Regions from separate parts of the Serratia sp. AS12 genome, predicted to be linked through region 4. Evidence: predicted binding sites of a transcription regulator. Region 4 holds the regulator's gene; each other region holds the start of a gene.
What was found. Region 4 encodes sigma-54, which starts transcription at its own class of promoters, with help from an activator protein. Its sites were predicted from a motif close to GTTGGCACANNTTTCGCTNT; they were not measured.
Positions count from the first base shown of each region.

Region 1: the regulator sigma-54 is predicted to act here: its motif matches at 1,711-1,730, upstream of hydN (electron transport protein HydN).
Region 2: the regulator sigma-54 is predicted to act here: its motif matches at 1,610-1,629, upstream of SERAS12_RS02480 (circularly permuted type 2 ATP-grasp protein).
Region 3: the regulator sigma-54 is predicted to act here: its motif matches at 1,819-1,838, upstream of glnK (P-II family nitrogen regulator).

Region 1 covers NC_015566.1:4,649,464-4,652,710, forward strand. The annotation lists gene SERAS12_RS21545 (NADH-quinone oxidoreductase subunit B family protein) at 1-764, shown strand, start outside; gene SERAS12_RS21550 (formate hydrogenlyase maturation HycH family protein) at 761-1,174, shown strand; gene hycI (hydrogenase maturation peptidase HycI) at 1,167-1,637, shown strand; gene hydN (electron transport protein HydN) at 1,778-2,320, shown strand; gene fdhF (formate dehydrogenase subunit alpha) at 2,332-3,247, shown strand, end outside.
Region 2 covers NC_015566.1:531,664-534,910, forward strand. The annotation lists gene SERAS12_RS02475 (alpha-E domain-containing protein) at 1-144, opposite strand, end outside; gene SERAS12_RS02480 (circularly permuted type 2 ATP-grasp protein) at 138-1,574, opposite strand; gene ridA (2-iminobutanoate/2-iminopropanoate deaminase) at 1,850-2,236, opposite strand; gene pyrI (aspartate carbamoyltransferase regulatory subunit) at 2,515-2,979, opposite strand; gene pyrB (aspartate carbamoyltransferase) at 2,992-3,247, opposite strand, start outside.
Region 3 covers NC_015566.1:1,129,962-1,133,208, reverse strand. The annotation lists gene tesB (acyl-CoA thioesterase II) at 1-19, shown strand, start outside; gene amtB (ammonium transporter AmtB) at 107-1,393, opposite strand; gene glnK (P-II family nitrogen regulator) at 1,430-1,768, opposite strand; gene SERAS12_RS05225 (SmdB family multidrug efflux ABC transporter permease/ATP-binding protein) at 2,068-3,247, opposite strand, start outside.
Region 4 covers NC_015566.1:4,826,641-4,829,887, forward strand. The annotation lists gene lptB (LPS export ABC transporter ATP-binding protein) at 1-598, shown strand, start outside; gene rpoN (RNA polymerase factor sigma-54) at 649-2,082, shown strand; gene hpf (ribosome hibernation promoting factor) at 2,106-2,393, shown strand; gene ptsN (PTS IIA-like nitrogen regulatory protein PtsN) at 2,675-3,136, shown strand.

The DNA.
Region 1 (3,247 bases), 180 kb from region 4:
ACGGGCAGCCGGTGCCGATAACGCTCGACGACAGCATCGCCCAGTTAAAAACCACCTTGCTGAAAGATATCCGCCGCTCCGCCTATGTCTATCGCGTTGACTGCGGCGGCTGCAACGGCTGCGAGATCGAGATTTTCGCCGCTATTTCGCCGCTGTTCGACGCCGAACGCTTCGGTATTAAAGTGGTGCCCTCGCCGCGCCATGCCGACATTTTGCTGTTCACCGGCGCAGTCACCCGTGCGATGCGCATCCCGGCGATCCGCGCCTGGCAGGCCTCGCCGGATCCGAAAATCTGCATTTCCTACGGTGCCTGCGGCAACAGCGGCGGCATTTTCCACGACTTGTACTGCGTGTGGGGCGGTACCGACCGCATCGTACCGGTTGACGTGTATATCCCCGGCTGCCCGCCGACGCCCGCCGCCACGATTTACGGCTTCGCCATGGCGCTCGGCCTGCTCGAACAGAAAATCCACCGCCAACAGCACGATGAAACCGAGGGCGAGGCCACCGCGCTGCTGCACCCGCAACTGCCGCAGCCGCTGCGCGTGGCGGTAGATCGCGAAGCGCGGCGCCTGGCCGGATATCGCTACGGCCGGCAAATCGCCGATCACTTCCTGCAACTGCTGGCCGCCACCGACGCGCAAACGGCGGAACAGCGCGTGGCGGCGTATTTGCAACGGCAAGACGACCCGCGCCTGACAGAGATCGTCGGTCATCTGTTAGCCCTTTATCAGCGCGTACAGCAAGGGGAGTTACGGCTATGAGCGCGGTCTGCCACGTGACGTTTTATTCCCTCAGCCGCAAGTTCGTGCAGGAAAAGAAGGCGCCACCCAAGGCGCAGGAAGTGATCTATTACAGCCTGGCGATCGGCCATCACCTGGGGGTGATCGACTGTCTGGAGGCCAGGCTCGATTGCCCGCTGGCGGCGTTTCGCGACTGGATTGCGCACCTGCCGGCCGAGGGTGCCGCCAGGCGTAAACTGGCCGGCGTCGAACGCTTTGGCGAAATCTGCATCGACAGCAGCCACACCCATTTGCTGGCCAGCGCGCTGAGCCGCGCCGCCGGACAAATGACGTCGCAGCAACAAGACTGGAGCCAACGGTTAATCGCCCTGTTGCAATCCATCGAAAACGAACCGGCGATTTATCTGATGGTCAGGAGGCACCATGGATAGCGTTTTGTTATGTGTCGGCAATTGCCTGATGGGCGACGACGGCGCCGGCCCACTGCTGGCGGAACTGTGCCAGGCCGCCCCGCCCACCGGCTGGACGGTGATCGACGGCGGCGCGGCGCCGGAGAATGACATTCACGCCATTCGCCAACTGCGGCCACAGCGGCTGGTGATCGTCGACGCCACCGACATGGGGCTGGCACCGGGCGAGACCCGGGTGATAGATCCGGCGGATATCGCCGAAATGTTCATCATGACCACCCACAACATGCCGCTCAGCTTCCTGATAGACCAACTGCGCGCCGACATACCGGACATTACCTTCATCGGCATTCAACCGGAGGTGGTGGCGTTTTACTACCCCATTGGCCCGGCGGTGCAGCAGGCGGTGAAAACCCTGCATCAGCGCCTGGGTCACTGGCAGGCCCACGGCGGCTATTCGACATTAACCGTGACGACGGCCTGACATCGTCATCGTCATTTTTGTCGGCTCGCTCGTCACCAAAAAACTAACCTTTTGCTTTTATTGATATTTGTGGGTTGGCACGCTTTATGTATAGACCTTGTCATTCCGCCACTGCCAACCCCGTAAACCAGGAGTTCCTGATGAACCGGTTCATCATCGCCGATCCGAAGAAATGCATCGGCTGCCGTACCTGCGAAATCGCCTGCGTCATGGCACACAGCGCCACCCAGGACATTTCGGCGTTGACCGCCGCCACCTTCGCCCCACGGCTACACGTGATTAAAGGCGTTAACGTCAGTACCGCCGTGTTATGCCGCCAGTGTGAAGACGCGCCCTGCGCCAACGTCTGCCCCAACGGCGCCATCAGCCGCCAAAACGGCATGGTGCTGGTGATGCAGGAACGCTGCATCGGCTGCAAAACCTGCGTGGTGGCCTGCCCCTACGGCGCCATGGAAGTGATCACCCGCCCGGTGATCCGCCAGAACGGCGCTCAACTGACGGCCACCAGCGACAAAGCCGAAGCCCACAAATGCGATTTGTGCACCGGTCGCGACGCCGGCCCGGCCTGTATGGAAACCTGCCCCACCAAAGCGTTGCACTGCGTTGACCGCAATTTGTTGCAGGAAATGAACGCCGAGAAACGCCGCCGTGCCGCGCTCGACAACCTGTCGTCTCTGTTTTAGGAGCTGAACCAATGAAAAAAATCACGACCGTCTGCCCTTACTGTGGCGCAGGCTGCAAAATGAAACTGGTGGTGGATAACGGCAAAATCCTTCGCGCAGAAGCCGCCGACGGCGCCACCAATCAGGGCGAACTGTGCCTGAAGGGTTACTATGGCTGGGACTTCCTCAACGACACCAAACTGCTGACGCCGCGCCTGACGCAACCGCTGATCCGCCGCGAAAAAGGCGGCAAGTTTGAAGCGGTCAGTTGGGACGAAGCCATCCGCTACACCGCGCAGCGGCTGAAAGCCATCAAGCAGCAGCACGGCGCACGCGCCATTATGCACACCGGGTCCTCACGCGGTACCGGCAACGAAACCAACTATGTGATGCAGAAGTTCGCCCGCGCGGTGATCGGCAACAATAACGTCGACTGCTGCGCCCGCGTCTGTCACGGCCCGTCGGTAGCCGGTTTGCAAGCCACGCTGGGCAACGGCGCGATGAGCAACTCGATCGGCGATATCGAAAACTCCAAATGTTTACTGATCATCGGCTATAACTGCGCCGACTCGCACCCGATCGTCGCCCGTCGGGTCTTGAAAGCCAAAGAGAAAGGCGCGCAAATCGTGGTCTGCGATCCGCGCCGTATTGAAACCGCACGCATCGCCGATCAGCATCTGCAAATCAACAACGGCTGCAATATGGCGCTGGTTAACGCCTTCGGCCACGTGCTGATCGAAGAAAACCTGTATGACCGCGATTATGTGGCGAAATACACCGAAGGCTTCGATGCCTATCGCCAACAAGTGGCCGATTACGCGCCGGAAACGGTGGAACAGCTGACCGGCGTCAGCGCCCAGCAAATCCGTCAGGCGATGCGCACTTACGCCAGCGCCCCTTCCGCCACCATCATGTGGGGCATGGGCGTCACCCAGTTCGGCCAGGCGG
Region 2 (3,247 bases), 1.1 Mb from region 4:
CGGCACCTGCAGATCATGATCTTCGCTGTCGCGGATCGGCATCATCGACAGTTTGTTGGTCACGTCGAGCACCCGGGCGATGCTTTCCGCCCGCTCCAGATAGCGGGCCATCCAATAGAGTTCACTGGCAGTTCGGCTCAGCATGCGTCATCCTCCAACACCCAGGTATCCTTGGTTCCCCCGCCTTGTGACGAGTTGACCACCAGTGAGCCTTGCGCCAGCGCTACGCGCGTCAGGCCGCCGGGCACCAGGCGAATTTCCGCACCGCTCAGGGCGAACGGCCGCAGATCGATATGACGCGGCGCCAGGCCATCGTTGACAAAGGTCGGGCAGGTCGACAGCGCCAGCGTGTTCTGCGCAATGTAGTTATGCGGTTTGGCCAGCAGCAGCGCGCGGAAGTGGGCGATTTCGTCTTTGGTCGCCGCCGGCCCAATCAGCATGCCGTAACCGCCGGCGCCGTGAACCTCTTTCACCACCATCTGTTCCAGGTTCGCCAGCACGTACGACAGCTCATTCTTGTGGCGGCACTGCCAGGTGGGCACGTTGTTGAGGATCGGCTCTTCCTGCAGATAGAAGCGCACCATGTCCGGCACGTACGGGTAGATCGACTTGTCGTCGGCCACGCCGGTACCTATGGCGTTCGCCAGCACCACGTTGCCGGCGCGATAGACGGAAAGCAGCCCCGGCACGCCGAGCATCGAGTCCGGGCGGAACGCCAGCGGATCGAGGAAGGCGTCGTCCACCCGGCGGTAGATCACATCCACCTTGCACGGCCCGGCGGTGGTGCGCATAAACACCGCGCCGTCCTTGACGAACAGATCGGCGCTTTCAACCAGCTCCACGCCCATCTGCTGGGCCAGGAAGCTGTGCTCGAAATAGGCGCTGTTGAAACGGCCCGGCGTCAGCACCACCACGGTGGGATCGTTAATCGGCGAGCTTTCGCGCAGGGTTTGCAGCAGGTGCGACGGGTAGCGCTCCACCGGGGCGATGCGCTGCTGGGCGAACAGTTCCGGGTACAGGCGCATCATCATCTTGCGGTTTTCCAGCATGTAGGACACGCCGGATGGGGTGCGAAGATTGTCCTCCAGCACGTAATACTGGCCGTCGCCACCGCGCACCATATCCACGCCGACGATGTGCGCGTAAATATTGCGGTGCAGATCGACCCCCTGCATGCAGGGCTGATATTGATCGTTAGCCAGCACCTGCTCGGCCGGAATAATCCCGGCTTTCAGAATATGCTGCTGATGGTAGATATCGTGCAGAAAGGCGTTGAGCGCCTGTACGCGCTGACGAATGCCGCGATCGAGCATCGCCCATTCGCTGGCGGGGATGATGCGCGGCACGCTGTCGAACGGGATCAACCGTTCGGCGCCGTCATCCTCACCGTAAACATTAAAGGTAATGCCCACCCGGTGAAACAACAGTGCAGCCTCTTCTCTTTTGCGCTGAATAGCCTTTTGGTCGGCCTGTTGCAGCCAATGCCAGTAAGCTTCGTAATGGCCCCGGTGTTTACCCTCAGCCAGAAGCATCTCATCAAAAAACGGTGAAGCGGACAGGTCGATATTTAGCATCGTCACCTCGTTGACATTGCAGGCTGTAACAAGATCGAGCATAAAATGTGCCAAAATGTGAAAGAGGCGAAAAGCGGCGTAAAAAGCAGGAAAAGGGCAGGGGAAAGCGCGATTTGGGTGCAGGCGCGGCGGGCGTTGCCTTAAAATGGGGCGAAATTGTGGTGCGTTGGGTTAACTATGATCCCTGATAGCGCACCCTAACGGATCGTTGCTTCAGGCGGGACAAATAAAAACGGCCAGCCGATGGCTGACCGTTGGGCGCGGTGGTCGTGGAATTAACGACGAACGGCGATGGCTTCGATCTCGATTTTCACGTCTTTCGGCAGACGGGCCACTTCGACGCAGGAACGGGCCGGGAACGGCGCGTTGTGCTCGGTGAAGAAGCTTTCGTAAGCGGCGTTTACGGTGGCGAAATCGTTCAGATCTTTCACGAACACCGTGGTTTTCACGATGTCGGCGACTTTCAGGCCGGCGGCTTCAACGATCGCTTTAACGTTTTCCAGCGACTGGCGTGCCTGTGCGGATACGTCGTCGGCCACTGCGCCGGTTTTCGGATCCACCGGGATCTGGCCGGAAGTGATGATCATGCTGCCCAGATCAACGCCCTGCACGTAAGGACCAATGGCTGCCGGGGCGAGTTCAGTGCTGATGCTACGTGACATTTTTTCTCCTGATATATACCCGTCATACTTGAAGCTACCTCTGTGTTGGCTGCGCTCACCCACCCGAATCACTTACTACAGTAAGCTCATCGGGATGAGTTCCCTTGCCGCCTTGACGCAACTCCAATTATTTTGGGTATACCATTTGTCTTTCAAACTGCAGCGTGGTCGGCTGCGTGTGCTCGCCGTAGGGGGCGAATAAATTCGCCCCCTACGGCATTCCATTATAGGGAGTGACGAGCGGATTAACAGCGTCGTTCCCGGCAAATGGGTATATTTCAATCCGCCTGCAGCACTACCTGATGGTCGAACTCTTTCTCGCAGTAGCGGCATTTCAGATGCACTTCGCCATCGCGGGATTTCACGCCGAAACTGGACGCCACCGGCTCGCTGCGGCTGATGCAGTTGCCGTTCGGGCAGGTCAGCACGCCGTCGATATGGTCCGGCAGGCTGAGGGTCAGCTTGCGCACCACTTCGTAGTTGTCGATGCGGTTCACCGTGGCTTTCGGCGCGTACATCGCCAGCTGGTTGGCCTGCTGCTCGGTCAGGAAGGTGTTCTCGATTTTGATCAGGTCTTTGCGGCCCAGCTCGTTGGAGGGCAGGTTCAGGCCGATGGTGATGCGCTGGTCGGTGGCGGTCAATTTGAACAGCGTCAGCAGCTTAAAGCCCACCTGCGCCGGAATATGGTCAATCACCGTACCGCACTTGATCGCTTCAACCTGCAGTTTGTTATCCTGAGTCATGACGGTTCCCCCTTAAAGAGCCAAATCTGCGTTTAATACCAGCGCCAGCAGTGCCTGGCGGGCGAAGATGCCGTTGCCTGCCTGCTGGAAGTAGTAGGCGTACGGCGTGGTATCCACGTCGGTGGTGATCTCGTCGATGCGCGGCAGCGGGTGCAGCACTTTGAGATTGGCGCGCGCGCCGGCCAGATCCGCCGCGCGCAGCACAAACTGCGCCTTCACGTTGGCGTATTCCGAAGGATCCAGACGCTCTTTCTGCACACGGGTCATG
Region 3 (3,247 bases), 1.7 Mb from region 4:
TCGCCAGCGCGAAGCCTAAAAAAGAAAAAAAGGGCGATGTCACCATCGCCCTTTTCGCATCATCATTATTTTTCGTGTTATTTAGCGCACTGCCCTTCTTCAAGGCTTATTGGTTATAGGCACTCTCGCCATGGCTGTTGACGTCCAGACCTTCGCGCTCCTGCTCTTCCGGTACGCGCAGACCGACGATGGCGCCCGCCACTTTAAAGGCGATGAAAGCAGCCACACCGGACCAGACCAGGGTGATTGCCACGCTCATCAGCTGGATCAGCACCTGATGGCTCATGGTAACGCCTTCTGCGTACCCGGTACCGCCCAGTGAGGCAGAAGTGAACACACCGGTCAGCAGACAGCCGACGATGCCGCACACGCCATGCACGCCGAACACGTCACAGGTATCATCCACATTCAGCCATTTCTTCAGCGTGACCACGCCCCACAAACCGGCAACGCCGCCCACCAGGCCGATAATCAGCCCCCCGCCGATACCCACGGTACCCGCAGCCGGCGTGATAGCGACCAGCCCGGCGATACAACCGGAGCACGCACCCAGCAGTGAAGGTTTGCCGCGCACAATCCACTCGGCAAAGGTCCAGGAGAGGATCGCGCCGGCGGTAGCAACCACGGTGTTCAGGAACGCCAGTGCCGCAATGCCGTTAGCCGCGCTGGCAGAACCGGCGTTGAAGCCAAACCAGCCGACATACAGGATTGAAGCGCCGGTAAACACCATCGGCAGGTTGTGCGGCTTGAAGGCCTCTTTGCCGAAGCCGGCACGTTTACCCAACAGGTAGGCGCCAATCAGCCCGGCGCTTGCCGCGTTGATGTGCACTACGGTGCCGCCGGCAAAGTCCAGCGCGCCGTCAGCGGCCAGGAAACCGCCGCCCCATACCATGTGTGCAATCGGCAGGTAGGAAATGGTGAACCAGATGGCCGCAAAAATCACTACCGCAGAGAAGCGGATACGCTCGGCAAAGCCGCCCACCACCAGCGCAACGGTAATACAGGCAAAGGAAGCCTGGAATGCCACGTGGATCATCTGGCTAAAGGTGCCAGTGACGCTATCGATGCCAATGCCTTTCAGCATCGCCGTCTGGAATCCGCCGAAGAACGCATTGCCCTCGCTGAAAGCCAGGCTGTAGCCATAAAGCACCCACAGCACGCACACCATTGCGAAGGTGACAGTGACCTGAGTCAACATGGAGAGCACGTTCTTGGAACGCAACAAACCACCGTAAAACAGAGCTACGCCCGGCAAGGTCATGAACAGCACCAAAGCGGTGCAAATCATCATGAACGCGTTGTCAGCCTTGTCTGCGACCGCCGGAGCGGCCAGGGCCAAAGAAGGAACCATGGTTACCGTACTCAGGCCCAACATGGATAAAAGTTTTTTCATTATCAATCCATCCCCATTACTTTACTGAGCCTGTGATTACAGTGCTGCTTCGTCTGTTTCGCCGGTGCGAATGCGAATGACACGTTGCAATTCGGCAACGAAAATTTTGCCGTCACCGATTTTACCGGTGTAGGCCGCTTTACTAATGACATCAACCACTTCGTCTAACTGATCGTCGGCGATAGCAATGTCGATTTTGACTTTAGGTAAGAAGTTGACGCTGTATTCCGCTCCGCGATAGAGCTCAGCATGTCCCTTCTGGCGACCAAACCCTTTCACTTCGGTTACGGTCAGCCCCTGAATACCTACAGAGGATAGGGCTTCACGCACGTCCTCCAGCTTGAATGGTTTAATCACCACGGTAACCAGCTTCATATTGCCCCTCCACGAATTAAGCCCAAATTCCCCCTTGGTACGAGTCTTATAAAGCAAAGGCTATGCCACAAATGGTTTTGTACGCGAATTCAGCAAATTAACCGACGGGGTGGCGATGCGACGAACCACGGCTACCCGGCAACCAGTTCCCGCGAAGGGAATTGATTAAATATTGCGCACCATTTTGGTGCGCGACGCGTCTAAAAAGTGCAGAGAAAGGGATTTGAAAAGAAGGGATGCCTGTTTGTGGTGCGTGGCGGGAAAAAGAAAGGGCCGGTTTTGATGACCGGCCCCTGGGATTATGCGATTTGCGTTTCTTCGCGGCTGGCGGCGGCCAGTTCCTCGCCCACCAGTTGCAGTTGATACATCTGGTAGTAACGCCCCTGTTGCGCCAGCAGTTGCTGATGATTACCCTGCTCGACTGCCTGACCGCGGTGCAACACAAGAATCGAGTCGGCATCGACAATGGTCGACAAACGGTGAGCGATCACCACCAACGTGGTGTGTTCACGGATCAAACGCAGCGCGCGCTGGATCGCCTGCTCGGTTCCAGAGTCAATATTGGCGGTCGCCTCGTCGAGGATCAGGATCTGCGGCGCCTGCACCAACACTCTGGCCATTGCCAACAGCTGTTTCTGGCCCACCGACAGGTTGTTGCCCTGCTCGCCCAGACGGGTATGGATGCCTTGCGGGAAGGTCCGTACCAGCTCAGCCAACTGCACCGTTTCCAGCGCCTGCCAGACCGCCTCTTCGCTGATGTTGCGCCCCAGAGTCACGTTGGCCAGCACCGATTCGGCTATCACCACCGGATCTTGCTGCACCATTGCCACGCCCTGGCGCAGCGTGCGGTGCGACAGGTTGGACAGCGGACGGCCGTCAAGGCGCACTTCACCTTCGTTGACCGGGTAATAGCCCATCAGCAAATTAGCCAAGGTGCTCTTGCCGCTGCCGGTATGGCCAACCAGCGCCACGAAACCGCGCGAAGGCACCGACAGCGAAATATGTTGCAGCACCTTTTTATCTTCACGGTAAGCGAAACTCAGGTTGTCGATGTCGATACGGCCGCTTTCCAGCGGGCGATCGTCCGTCCCGTAGCTTTGCTGGCTGCGGTCCATCAGCTCGAAAATGCGCTCGCCTGCCACCACCGCCTGTTGCAGGATCGACTGTTGCGACGTCAGTTCGATTAACGGCTCATTCAAACGCCCCAGGTAATTGATAAAGGCATACAGCACGCCGACGCCTATCGACCCTTCGCCGCTGAAACCAAACAGCATCAGCAGGCCGCACAACACCAGCGCCGAAAACAGGCTGAGCAGCGGCCGCAGCAGAAAACCGTCCAGGCGCAGCGTCTGCATACGCGCGGAATAGTGTGAACGACTGGCTGCGCTCATGCGTTCGCCAAAGCGGATCTGCTGACGGAACTGCTGGATCACGCCCATGCCACTGATCACTTCATTAAAACCGTCATTGATGTCCGCC
Region 4 (3,247 bases):
CACCACCTTCTACATGGTGGTCGGCATCGTTCAACGTGACGCCGGCCGTATCGTGATTGACGAAGAAGATATCAGCCTGCTGCCGCTGCACGCCCGTGCGCGTCGCGGCATTGGCTATTTGCCGCAGGAAGCGTCGATCTTCCGTCGCCTGAGCGTGTATGACAACCTGATGGCTGTCCTGGAGATCCGCGAGGATCTCAGCAGCGAGCAGCGTGCGGACCGTGCGGTTGAGCTGATGGAAGAGTTTCATATCTCCCATCTGCGCGATAACCTGGGCCAGGCGTTGTCCGGTGGCGAACGCCGCCGTGTGGAGATCGCCCGTGCGTTGGCGGCTAACCCGAAATTCATCCTTCTGGATGAGCCGTTCGCCGGGGTTGATCCCATTTCCGTTATCGACATTAAAAAAATTATCGAGCACTTGCGTGACAGCGGCCTGGGCGTGCTGATCACCGACCACAACGTGCGCGAAACGCTGGACGTGTGTGAACGTGCCTATATCGTCAGCCAAGGCAAACTGATTGCTCACGGCACGCCGGATGCCATTTTGGCTGACGAGCAGGTGAAACGCGTTTATCTGGGCGAAGAATTCCGCCTCTGAGTGCCGGCGCGTCCTGATGGACGACTGTTAACGGAAGTAGACTGAAGATTATGAAGCAAGGTTTGCAACTCAGGCTCAGCCAACAACTGGCCATGACCCCCCAGCTCCAGCAGGCTATCCGCCTGCTGCAGTTGTCCACGCTTGAGCTCCAGCAGGAGATACAGCTGGCGTTAGAGAGCAATCCCCTGCTTGAGCAGACCGATCTGCACGAAGAAATCGACGCCAAAGAGAGTACCGAGACCGAAGGGCTGGATACCCGCGAGGCGTTGGAACAAAAGGACATGCCCGAAGAGCTGCCGCTTGACGCCACCTGGGACGAAATCTACACCGCAGGTACACCGTCCGGCACCGGCACCGATTACAGCGATGATGAGTTGCCGGTCTATCAGGGCGAAACCACCCAGACGCTGCAGGATTACCTGATGTGGCAGGTGGATCTCACGCCATTCTCCGATACCGATATCGCCATTGCCACCTCGATAGTCGACGCCGTCGACGACACCGGCTATCTCACCGTACCGCTGGAAGATATTCTGGAGAGCATGGGTGACGAGAGTGTGACAATGGACGAAGTCGAAGCGGTTTTGAAGCGCGTGCAGCGTTTTGATCCGGTTGGCGTCGCCGCGCGCGATCTGCGCGACTGTCTGCTGATCCAGCTTTCCCAATACGCAAAAGATACGCCCTATCTGGCTGAAGCGCGCCTGATCATCAGCGAACATCTGGCTCTGTTGGCCAATCACGACTTTCGCAGCCTGATGCGAACAACCCGGCTAAAAGAAGATACACTGAAAGAAGCGATGCTGCTGATTCAGTCTCTTGATCCGCGCCCGGGCCAGTCGATCAATACTGGCGAGTCAGAATACGTGATCCCGGACGTGCTGGTACGCAAGGTACAGGACAGTTGGACGGTAGAGCTCAACGCCGACAGCATTCCGCGGCTGAAGATCAACCAGCAGTACGCCGCCATGGGCAGCAGCGCGCGTAACGACAGTGACGGCCAGTATATCCGCAGCAATCTGCAGGAAGCGAAATGGCTGATCAAGAGCCTGGAAAGCCGTAACGACACCTTGCTGAAAGTCACGCGCTGCATCGTCGAGCAGCAACAGGCGTTCTTTGAACAGGGTGCTGAATTTATGAAGCCCATGGTGCTGGCGGATATCGCTCAGGCCGTGGAGATGCATGAATCGACAATCTCACGTGTCACCACGCAGAAGTTTCTGCACAGTCCGCGCGGCATTTTCGAGTTGAAATATTTCTTCTCCAGCCATGTGAATACCGACAGCGGAGGCGAAGCTTCCTCTACGGCGATCCGGGCGTTAGTGAAGAAATTGATTGCGGCGGAAAACCCCGCTAAACCGCTCAGCGACAGCAAGCTGGCCACCCTGCTCTCCGATCAGGGGATCATCGTGGCGCGGCGTACCGTCGCCAAGTACCGAGAGTCTTTGTCCATCCCGCCGTCCAACCAGCGTAAACAGTTGGTTTGACCTCAATAGAGAAGGAAGACACTATGCAGCTCAACATTACCGGACACCACATCGAAATCACCGAACCTTTACGCGAGTTCGTGAATACCAAGTTCGCCAAGCTCGAACAGTATTTTGACCGCATAAATCAGGTGTATGTCGTGCTTAGCGTGGAAAAAGTGCAGCAGATCGCAGAAGCGACGGTGCACGTGAATGGAGGCGAGTTGCATGCCACCTCGGAAGACGAGAACATGTATGCCGCAATTGACGCCCTGATCGACAAACTGGCGCGTCAATTGAACAAACATAAAGACAAACTGAAACAACACTGACATTCTGGGCCGTTTCCGTCAGCGGGCACGGCTCAAACATAGCCCAGGTCGTCGGCGCGTTACCTGTATTACTCTGAATAATTGACGTTGCATCGAAGTGGCATGAGCGCTTATCCCACGAACTTACACAGGTAAGTGATTCGGGTAAGTAAGCACAGCCAACACAGAGGCAGCTTCAAGTATGACGGGTATGGTACCGCGCCGATAAGCCATCAGGGTTAAACAAGGCGAAAAATCACCTCACAAGGCAACTTGATGGTGTGGTTTTAAGTGAAGATGAGATGAACAACGAAACAATGCAATTAAGCTCGGTGTTAAACATCGAGTGCACCAAAAGCTCGGTACACTGCACCAGCAAGAAACGGGCTTTGGAGATTATCAGCGAACTGGCTGCAAAACAGCTCAACCTGCCGTCGCAGGTGGTGTTTGACGCGGTTCTCACCCGGGAGCGCATGGGCAGTACCGGTATCGGCAACGGTATCGCCATTCCCCATGGCAAACTGGAAGAGGACACACTGCGGGCCGTTGGCGTGTTTATCCGTCTCGACCAACCTATTGCCTTTGACGCCATTGATAACCAGCCGGTCGATCTGCTGTTCGCCTTGCTGGTGCCGGCAGACCAATGTAAAACCCATTTGCATACCCTGTCGCTGGTCGCCAAGCGCCTGGCCGACAAAACCGTATGCCGTCGCCTGCGCTCGGCGCAAAGCGACGAAGAGCTTTACCAGATCATTACCGAGTAACGCCCGGCTGGCGTGACTTCCAGCCAGGATAACGATACTGTTTAGCTATGATGGGTTTCGGCTCAGGCCGGAATAATAAAGTTTCTAACGGTGGCGATAAACGCCACTGAG